One region of the Subdoligranulum sp. APC924/74 genome, then DNA from elsewhere that is predicted to be linked to it. Evidence: predicted binding sites of a transcription regulator. Region 1 holds the regulator's gene; each other region holds the start of a gene.
What was found. The regulator Rex, encoded in region 1, represses fermentation and respiration genes when NADH is low (regulators of the CRP and FNR family bind a similar motif). The targets are predictions, from matches to a motif close to ATTGTTAANNNNTTAACAAT.
Positions count from the first base shown of each region.

Region 2: the regulator Rex is predicted to act here: its motif matches at 1,983-2,002, upstream of hypB (hydrogenase nickel incorporation protein HypB).
Region 3: the regulator Rex is predicted to act here: its motif matches at 2,179-2,198, upstream of pgk (phosphoglycerate kinase).

Region 1 covers NZ_PSQF01000007.1:5,028-8,307, reverse strand. The annotation lists gene C4885_RS03755 (ABC transporter substrate-binding protein) at 1-73, opposite strand, end outside; gene C4885_RS03750 (hypothetical protein) at 544-723, shown strand; gene C4885_RS03745 (thymidine kinase) at 938-1,552, opposite strand; gene C4885_RS03740 (redox-sensing transcriptional repressor Rex) at 1,685-2,332, opposite strand; gene C4885_RS03735 (ClpP family protease) at 2,660-3,280, shown strand, end outside.
Region 2 covers NZ_PSQF01000052.1:17,158-20,437, forward strand. The annotation lists gene C4885_RS11255 (FAD-dependent oxidoreductase) at 1-1,199, opposite strand, end outside; gene hypB (hydrogenase nickel incorporation protein HypB) at 1,278-1,946, opposite strand; gene C4885_RS11265 (sodium-dependent transporter) at 2,314-3,280, opposite strand, start outside.
Region 3 covers NZ_PSQF01000003.1:12,999-16,278, reverse strand. The annotation lists gene tpiA (triose-phosphate isomerase) at 1-721, opposite strand, end outside; gene pgk (phosphoglycerate kinase) at 845-2,053, opposite strand; gene C4885_RS02005 (sodium-dependent transporter) at 2,299-3,280, opposite strand, start outside.

The DNA of each region.
Region 1 (3,280 bases):
CGGAGCCGCCGCAGCCTGCCAGCAGGCCAGCAGCCATAACGCTGGCCATTGCAAGGGCGATTGCCTTTTTCATTGTTTTAGTCCTCCTAAAAATGTTCCTATAACGAGCGGCCTGACAACTGACCGCTTCATTCAACGCTATTATAATAACAAATTGTGAACATCAAAAAAATATCCAAAATAGTGTGCAAATTATAAAAACAAACAAATATTGCTTTAATTAAATGGGCAAAAAATCAGCTCATGTCAAAACATACGAACTAAGAAAAAACAATTTGTACATAGTGCTGAAACGGCTTGACCCTGCATCTAACAAAAATTACGGCAAAATCTTGCATAAAGTGAGGCGATTTGTGCGTATTTGTATATGCTACAAACGGTTACAACGAAATTATAGGGGAAAACGTGTAAAATGCTGAATGAATCACAGAAAACAAACGCACAAATTCGGTAACGCAAAAAATGTACGCAAGCGCACTTCTTTTGCGCATTCGTGCAAAATTTGCAATGGGAAGAAATACAGTATGCTAAAAAATATTCGCGATGGCAAAATATGTGCGAAAAATGGAATGGAAATTGCTGCACATAAAACATATCTTGTATATGCGGCCTTTTGGTGCTCTGAAAATTGTGCCGCAAAGTGTTGGAAACAAAAATGGCACAAAAGCGGTGCTGCAAGGCTGGGCAGCGGCTTTTGTGCCATATATGTTGTCATTTACTTAAGGCAATACCGCATAATTCTAAGTGCCGATACGGCGAGCGAGGTACGGCAGATGCTAAGCCAAAAGCGCAGATAATACTGGATGTCTTATCGAGCATTTTGGCAACGCAGATGCCGTGCCGCAGCTGCCGAAGCGGTGCTTAAGCCGCAAGGCGGGAATTGTGCGGTGTTGCCTTATATAAAAGGGCGGAACACAGATTGAAATAAAAGAATGGATCACTGGTGCGCGGGGTGGCGTTTCAGGAAAGCGCGGTATTCCCGGTACCAGCACTGGGGGCAAAGGCTCTGATACTCTACAGCATCCACTGTGTCAATCGCAACCTGGGCGCCCTCAAACACGAACTCGCCGTTTACCTTGCGGCCGTTGCAGGTGGCTTTGCGGCCGCAGGCACAGATGGTTTTCATCTCCTCGATGGTATGGGCCAGCTCCAGAAGGCGGGTGGAACCGGGAAAGCCGCGGTTCATAAAGTCCGCCCGCAGCCCATAGCAGATGACCGGAATGTTCAGGTCCACCGTGACCAAAAACAGCTGCTCGGCCTGCGCCGGGGTAAAGAACTGGCTTTCGTCACACAGCACACAGGCAGGGGCGCTGCCATGGGCGGCAGTATCGGCCCGGACGATATCCAGGATGTCCATGTCCGGGCTGACCAGCACATCCACCTTGTGGCTGACCCCCAGGCGGGAAACAATATGATCGCCGCCTTTGGTGTCCACGCTGGCTTTCAGAATCAGCACCCGCATGCCGCGTTCGTTATAATTGAAAGCAACCTGCAAAAGCGCCGTGGTTTTGCCGCTGTTCATTGCGCCGTAACGGTAATATAGCTTTGCCATGTTTGGCTCCTTATTAAAATAAAGTAAAAAACAGCATGAAAATCGGGGTGTACCACAGGATCCTGCACCCATGCCAGGGCAGGCGCTGGGGTACACCCCGCCGGAAACAGTCACGTGCTGTGTGCCCGGCTTTTATTCATCATGGCTGCGCAGCCGGTAGCCAAGGCTCATCAGGCTGTCGCCCAAATGGACGTTTTCCACTGTGACCTGCGGATAAACGACCGAAAGATCATAGTGGCTGAAGTTCCAGAAGCCCTGAATACCCAGCCGGACCAGCTCGTCCGAAAGGTCCATGGCGCTCTGGCGCGGCACGCACAGCACGGCGACCACCGGCTTGTGCGCCGCACAGAAGCTTTCCAGCTCGGACAGCGGGCGGATGGTTACGCCGCTGATCTCCTTGCCCTCCAGGGCGGGGTTGATATCAAACGCGGCAATCAGCTTGTAGCCGTTGGTATCGCGGCTGATAAAGCTGGAGACCGCCGTGCCCAGGCGGCCGGCGCCGATCAGCACGGTAGGCAGCAGCTCGCCGTTGCCAAACAGCAGTTTGCCAATCTCGGTAAGCAGCACATCCACCTTGTAGCCGATGCCCTGCTGGCCAAAACCGCCAAAACAGTTGAAATCCTGCCGCACCTGGCTGGCGGTGGTGCCCATCATGCGGGCCAGCTCGCTGGAAGAAATTTTATCACGCCCATCTGCCTGCAGGTTGCTCAAGTAGCGGTAATATTTGGGCAGCCGCTTGATCACGGGTAACGATGCTTTGTTTTGCATTGTTGATGACATAAAGACTAATCTCCCGTTCTCCGGGCAGGGGTAAAGGGAACGCCCTGCCTCTTGTGTGATTCCGATGTAAATTCTAGTAAAAGTATAATCAATCTTGTGCCGATTGTCAATTTTTTATCTAAGTTTTTCCGCGCTTTTTTTGCCCAGTCGCGCCCCTCTGTGCATAAAAAAGCGTACCAGCGGGGCATACTGTCAGGGTATAGCCGGGTTTTGCACTGCCCGGCGCACCGATTTTGTCGGAAGGAAAGGACCCCCGCCATGCCAAACCGTACCCCAAAACAACAGCCCGCCCCCCATGCTGCCAAGGTCGCCAAGGATGTGGAGCGCATGCGGCTGGAACATGACCTGATCACGGACAGCGGCATTGTGCCTGCCACCAAGGGCCGCCATGCCATTTATTGCCTGACGGTGATCGGCACCATTGAGGGCCACAGCCTGGCCCCCGATAACCAGAAAAGCACCAAGTATGAGCATGTGATCCCCCAGCTGGTGGATATTGAGGAGGACCCCGCCATTGAGGGGCTGTTGGTCATCCTGAATACCGTGGGCGGCGATGTGGAAGCCGGGCTCGCTTTGGCGGAGCTGATCTCCGGCGTCAGCAAGCCCAGCGCAACACTGGTGCTGGGCGGCGGGCATTCCATCGGCATCCCGCTGGCGGTTTCGGCCCGCAAAAGCTTTATTGTGCCCACCGCCACCATGACGGTGCATCCGGTGCGCCACTCCGGCATGGTGCTGGGGGTGCCCCAGACCCTGCGCTATTTTGAGCAGATGCAGGAGCGCATCGTCAGCTTTGTGGCGGGGCATTCCGGCATCAGCGCCAAGCGCTTTACCCAGCTGATGCACAATACCGGGGAGCTGGTGATGGATATGGGTACCGTGCTGGGCGGGGAACAGGCTGTGGAAGAGGGGCTGATCGATGCCATCGGCAACCTGGGCGATGCGCTGCGC
Region 2 (3,280 bases), on a different contig from region 1:
TTCAGGTAGCCCTGCACCGCAATGTGGGCGGGGCAGGCGGTTTTGCAGGGGGCGGTGCCGGTATCATAGCAGTTGATGCGGTTTTTATCGCGGTAGTCCACCGCCCATTTTTCGGGGCCCCACTTTACAGTGTCGGGCAGTTCCTGCTTGGGGTACTGCACCGGGCCGTTTTTGGTGCACAGCTTCTGGCCCAGCTTAACGGCACCGGCGGGGCAGAACTCCACGCAGCGGCCACAGGCAACGCAGTTTTGCGGTTCCACTTTGGCAACGTAAGCCGAGCGGCTCATGTTGGGGGTGTTGAACAGCTGGCTGGTGCGCAGGGCGTTGCAGACGTTGACATTGCAGTTGCAGATGGCAAAAATCTTGTTCTCGCCGTCAATATTGGTGATCTGGTGCACAAAGCCGTTGTCCTCGGCTTTCTGCAAGATCCGCATCACTTCGTCATAGGTCACATAATGGCCCTTGTTGGTTTCCACCAGATAGTCCGCCATATCGCCCACGCCGATGCACCAGTCATCCGGGTCATCGCCGCAGCCTTCGCCCATGGCGGCGCGGGACATACGGCAGGAACAGGGGCCGGCGGCATACTTGCCCTGGTATTTTTTCAGCCAGTGGGAGATGTGTTCGATATCCAGCGAGTGGTTTTCGGTCTCGATGGCTTTTTCGACCGGGATCACGTGCATGCCAATGCCTGCGCCGCCTGGGGGCACCATGGCGGTAATGTGTTCCAGCGGCAAAAAGGTCATCCGCTCAAAAAAGGCGGTCACTTCGGGGTGGTCGGCAATCTGCTGTTTGTTCATGTTAAAGAACTCGGCGCTGCCGGGCACAAACATGGGCAGAATGTACTGTTTTTCGCGGCGGGGGTTCTCCCAGTTGTATTCCAACAGGCCAACGCAGCTCATCTGATACAGCAGGGGCTCCAGCTCTTTGGCGGGTTTGCCGGTGGCTTTTTCCAGTTCCGGCAGGGTCATTGGTTGGCGCACCTTCATTTTCAGGGCAACATCGGCCATTTCGTCAGTCACAATGCTGGCCAGACCCCAATATTCGGGGTCCTCCACCGTCAGGCGGCGCAGCTTGGCGGGCACACGGTCGGTGATCATCTGCCCCAGCTTCATAATTTTTTCCCGCGGCTTTGTGTCCTTGGGGATCTTGAATGGCAGCTTGCTTTCGTCCAGTGGGAAAGCGGTCGGTTCGCTCATGGCTTGCTCCTTTTATTGCTCTGTGCATGTTATGCTTCGTTTGCATTGCTTTGCAGGCGGTCCGGGTTTGCTGTGCCCTTATGCCTGCCACGCTTTCACCTGCTCCCGCAGCCAATCGGTCCATTCGGCAATGCCCTCGCCGGTTTTGGCGCAGATGGGGATGACCTTTGCGTTGGGGTTGCGCATGGCGATATATTCCCGGCATTTGTCCATATCGAAATCAAAATACGGCAAAACGTCAATTTTGTTGATAAGAACCACGTCGCACACCTGAAACATCAGGGGGTACTTCAATGGCTTATCGTCCCCTTCGGGCACGGATAGGATCATCGCGTTTTTCACCGCACCGGTGTCAAACTCTGCCGGGCAGACCAAGTTGCCCACGTTTTCCAGCACCACAAGGTCCACATCCTGGGGGCCAAGGCCCTCCAGCCCCTGGCGAGTCATCTCGGCATCCAGGTGGCACATGCCGCCGGTGTGCAGCTGGATGGCTTTTACCCCGGCAGCGGCAATGGCTTTGGCGTCCACATCGGAATCAATGTCCGCTTCCATCACACCGATGCGCAGCTCATCTTTCAGCGCGGCAATGGTGCTGCGCAGGGTGGTGGTTTTGCCGCTGCCCGGTGCGCTCATCAAATTCAGCAGAAAGATCTTTTTCTCTTTCAGGCTCTGCCGCAGCTGGGCGGCCTGTTCATCATTGGAAGCAAAAATGCTCTGTTTTACTTCCAGAATTTTCACGTTGTCCATGGGGGTGCTCCTTACATGTGTTTATCGCGGCATACTCTTGTTAACAGTTTAACATCCGGGTGGCGAAAGCGCAATGTTAAACGGAGATTTTGGTATTCCCGCCAAATTGGGCAAAAAGAAGCAGGCAGAATGACGGAACGCCGCCACACTGCCTGCAGGGAAAGATAAGGGCAATACCGCATAATTCTAAGTGCCGATACGGCGAGCGAGGTGCGGCAGATGCTAAGCCAAAAGCGCAGATAATACTGGATGTCTTATCGAGCATTTTGGCAACGCAGATGCCGTGCCGCAGCTGCCGGAGCGGTGCTTGAGCCGTTAGGCGGGAATTGTGCGGTATTGCCATAAGGTTTTATAAAAAGCGGGGGAATCAATTCCATGCAAAAGTTGCCATGCCGTAAATATAAATGAACGCAATGGCGGCGGGCACCACAAAACGGAAGATCGGCTTCATCCAGGGCTGCACTTTTAAGCCTTTGCCGGTGTTGGCCTCCTGAACAAAAGCGTCCCACCCCCAACCGAAAGAGTTGCAGCAGAACAGCGCCAATACCAGTGAACCCAGCGGCAAAATGTTATTGGAAACAATGAAATCCCACAGATCCAGCCAGGCCGTGCCCGCGGCAAACGGCTGGAAATGCAGTACACTGTAGCCCAGCGCGGTGGTCAGCGCCAACAGAAAGATGACCACGCCACACAGCAAAGCGCCCTTGGGGCGGCTTAACCCGGTCAGCTCCCGCACCATGGCAAGGATGTTTTCGCACACGCCCAACACGGTGGAAAGTGCGGCAAACACCATGAACAAAAAGAATAGCGTGCCCCACCAGCGGCCCCCGGTCATGTTGTTGAACACGGTAGCCATGGTATCAAACAGCAGGCTGGGCCCGGCGTTCACTTCCAGCCCATAGGTAAAGCAGGCGGGGAACATGATGATGCCGGCCAGCACCGCAACCAAAGTATCCAGCACAATAATGTGGACGGATTCCCCCATCAGGGAGTGTTCTTTTTCAATGTAGCTGCCAAAAATCGCCATGCCGCCCATGCCAACGGAAAGGGTAAAGAACGCCTGGTTCATGGCGCCCACCACAACGCTGCCATCGATCTTTCCAAAATCCGGCACCAGGTAAAATTTCAAGCCTTCTGCCGCGCCCGGCAGGGGCAGGCTGTGCACCGCCAGCACCAGCATCAGCACCAACAGGGCCAGCATCATATATTTGGTAATGCGCTCCAGCCCGCCCTGCAGGTTAAAGCTTAAAATGGCAAATGCTACCACAACGGTCACCAGCAAAAACACCACATTCACCGTGGGGTTCGTAATCATCTGGGTAAATCCGAAATCT
Region 3 (3,280 bases), on a different contig from region 1:
GGGATGCGCCGCCGATCAGGCCGCCGTCAACATCGGGCTTGGAGAGCAGTTCCTCTGCGTTTTTGGGGTTCATGCTGCCGCCGTACTGAACGGTCAGTGCCTTGGCGGCGTCAGCGCCGTACAGCTCGCCAACCACCTTGCGGATGGCTGCGCAGACTTCCTCAGCCTGGTCAGCGGTAGCGGTCTTGCCGGTGCCGATGGCCCAGATGGGCTCGTAAGCGATAACAACGTTCTTCAGCTCGTCAGCGGTCACGCCGTTCAGAGCGATCTTGACCTGCATGCGGATCAGCTCTTCGGTCACGCCCTGTTCGCGCTGGGTCAGGCTTTCGCCCACGCAGATGATGGGCTTCAGGCCGCCGGCCAGTGCAGCCTTGGCGCGCTTGTTGACGGTTTCATCGGTTTCAGCAAAATACTGGCGGCGCTCGCTGTGGCCAACCACAACGTACTCAACGCCCAGGTCGGTCAGCATGTCAGCGCTGATCTCGCCGGTAAAAGCGCCGGATTTTTCAAAGTGAACGTTCTCAGCGCCAACATGGATGTTGGTGCCCTTGGTTTTGGCAACGGCGGTCACCAGGTCGGTGAACGGCACGCAGATCACAACTTCGCAGCCTGCATCCTTAACAGCGGGGATCAGGGCGTCAATCAGTTCAGCAGCCTCGGTAGCAGTCTTGTTCATTTTCCAGTTACCGGCAATAATTGCCTTACGGTTCTGTTTATCCATGATAAAAACTCCTTCTTATTAACTACTTATTTGCTTGCGTGGATTTTCTTTGTTGTCTACCATGCGGGCCACATAACAAAAAGAGCGCAGCGGCTAAGCCGCCGCGCTCCTGCGGTTTTTTAATTATGCGTTCTGGATAACGGCAATGCCGGGCAGCTCTTTGCCTTCCAGGTATTCCAGGGAAGCACCGCCGCCGGTGGAGATGTGGGTCATCTTGTCGCCCAGGCCCATCTGCTGCACAGCAGCTGCAGAATCGCCGCCGCCGATCACAGTGGTAGCGCCGCTTTCAGCCATAGCCTTGGCAACGGCCAGGGTGCCGGCTGCCAGGGTCGGGTTTTCGAACACGCCCATGGGGCCGTTCCAGACAACGGTCTTAGAAGCTTTGACGGCATCAGCAAACAGCTTCATGCTCTCGGGGCCGATATCGCAGCCTTCCATGTCAGCCGGGATTGCGGTAACGGGAACGACCTTAACTTCGACAGGTGCGTCGATGGGATCGGGGAAGTCAGCAACGCAGGCAGCGTCAACGGGCAGCAGCAGCTTAACGCCCTTTTCCTGTGCCTTAGCCATCATTTCCTTGCAGTAGTCGATCTTGGAATCGTCAACCAGGCTCTTGCCGATCTCATAGCCCTGTGCCTTCAGGAAGGTGTAGGCCATGCCGCCGCCGATGATCAGGGTATCGACCTTTTCCAGCAGGTTGGAGATAACGTTCAGCTTATCAGCAACCTTAGCGCCGCCCAGAATAGCGGTGAAGGGGCGCTCCGGGTTGTTGACGGCGTTGCCCAGGTACTTGATTTCCTTTTCCATCAGGTAGCCAACAGCGGTATCCTTAACATAGTTGGTCACACCTGCGGTGGAGCAGTGTGCACGGTGGCAGGAGCCGAAAGCATCGTCAACGTAAGCGTCAGCCAGGCTGGCCAGCTCTTCGCTGAAGGTGTCGATATTCTTGGTTTCTTCCTTGCGGAAACGGGTGTTCTGGAGCAGAACAACATCGCCGTTGCCCATGGTGGCAACAGCAGCCTTGGCCTGGTTGCCAACAACGTTGTCGTCATCAGCAAAGGTAACCGGCTGACCCAGCTTTTCGCTCAGGCGAACAGCAACGGGAGCCAGGCTGAACTTGGCTTCGGGGCCGTTCTTCGGCTTGCCCAGATGGCTGCACAGGATAACCTTTGCGCCGTCAGCGATCAGCTTTTTGATGGTCGGCAGAGCCGCATTGATGCGGTTGTCGTTGGTGATCACACCGTCCTTCATCGGGACATTGAAATCGCAGCGGACAAGCACACGCTTGCCAGCGTAGTTTTCGTCATCAATCGTCTTTTTGCCCAAACCCATGGTAAAAAACTCCTCTCGGTAATTTATATTAGCCTTGTGCTTTGGTACTGTTTGGCACAGGGGGCAGACAGCCCCTTTTGCCCTGCCTATATTATACGCAGAATCTGCGGTTTGCGCAAGGGGTATTTGACACATTATTAACAAAATCCCTCAAAAAAATACCACCCGCCACGCCATGCCTTTTGGGCAGTTTGCAGCAGGCAGGTATTTTTTTGCGGTTTGCCGGGTTCCGGTACGGCTTTATTTTACAGGCCCTGCACCAGAATAAACACGATCAGCAGCGGTAGCACCACGCTGAAATACGGCTTGAACCACCGCGGCAGGCGCAGGCCCTTGCCGGTATTGGCTTCGGTTAAGTAGTTATCAAAGCCCCAGCCCCACCTGGTTACGCAGAACAGCAGGTAGATCAAGCTGCCAATGGGCAGCAGCAGGTTGCTGACCAAAAAGTCCTCAGCATCCAGCACGGTGCTGCCGGGACCCATGGGCTGCACACCGCTCCACAGGTTAAAGCCCAGAATGCAGGGCACGCTGGCCAGCAGGATGAACACCGTTCCAACGGCACAGGCGCGTTTCAGGCTCCAGCCAAAGCTTTCCTGCAGGCAGGCCAGAATGTTCTGGAACACAGCAATGATGGTAGAAAAGCTGGCAAAGGTCATAAATACAAAGAACAGTGTACCCCACAGGCGGCCGCCCGCCATATTGGCAAATACATTGGGCAGGGTGATAAAGATCAGCTTGGGGCCTGCATCCGGGCTGACCCCGTAAGAGAAGCAGGCCGGGAAGATGATCAGGCCGGAACAGATGGCCACGCAGGTATCCAGCGCGCAGATGCGCAGGGACTCGCCCGCCAGGGTATAATCCCGGCTCATGTAGCTGCCAAAGATTTCCATAGCGCCAACGCCAAGGCTGAGGGTAAAGAACGCCTGGTTCATGGCAGCCACAATGACATTGCCAATGCCCATTTCGGCGGCACGGTTCCAGTCCGGCAGCAGGTAGAACGCCAGGCCCTCGCCCGCGCCGGGCAGCACAAAGCTGTGCACAGCCAGAACCAGGATCAGCACAAACAGCGCGCCCATCATCCATTTGCCAATGCGTTCAATGCCGTTCTGCAAACCGCGGCTGCAGACAAAAAAGCCCAGCAGCACGGTAATGGCCATCCAGACGATCTGCTCGAACGGGTCGGCCAGCAGGTCGGCGTACACGCCGCTGACGGCATCGGCGGCCAGA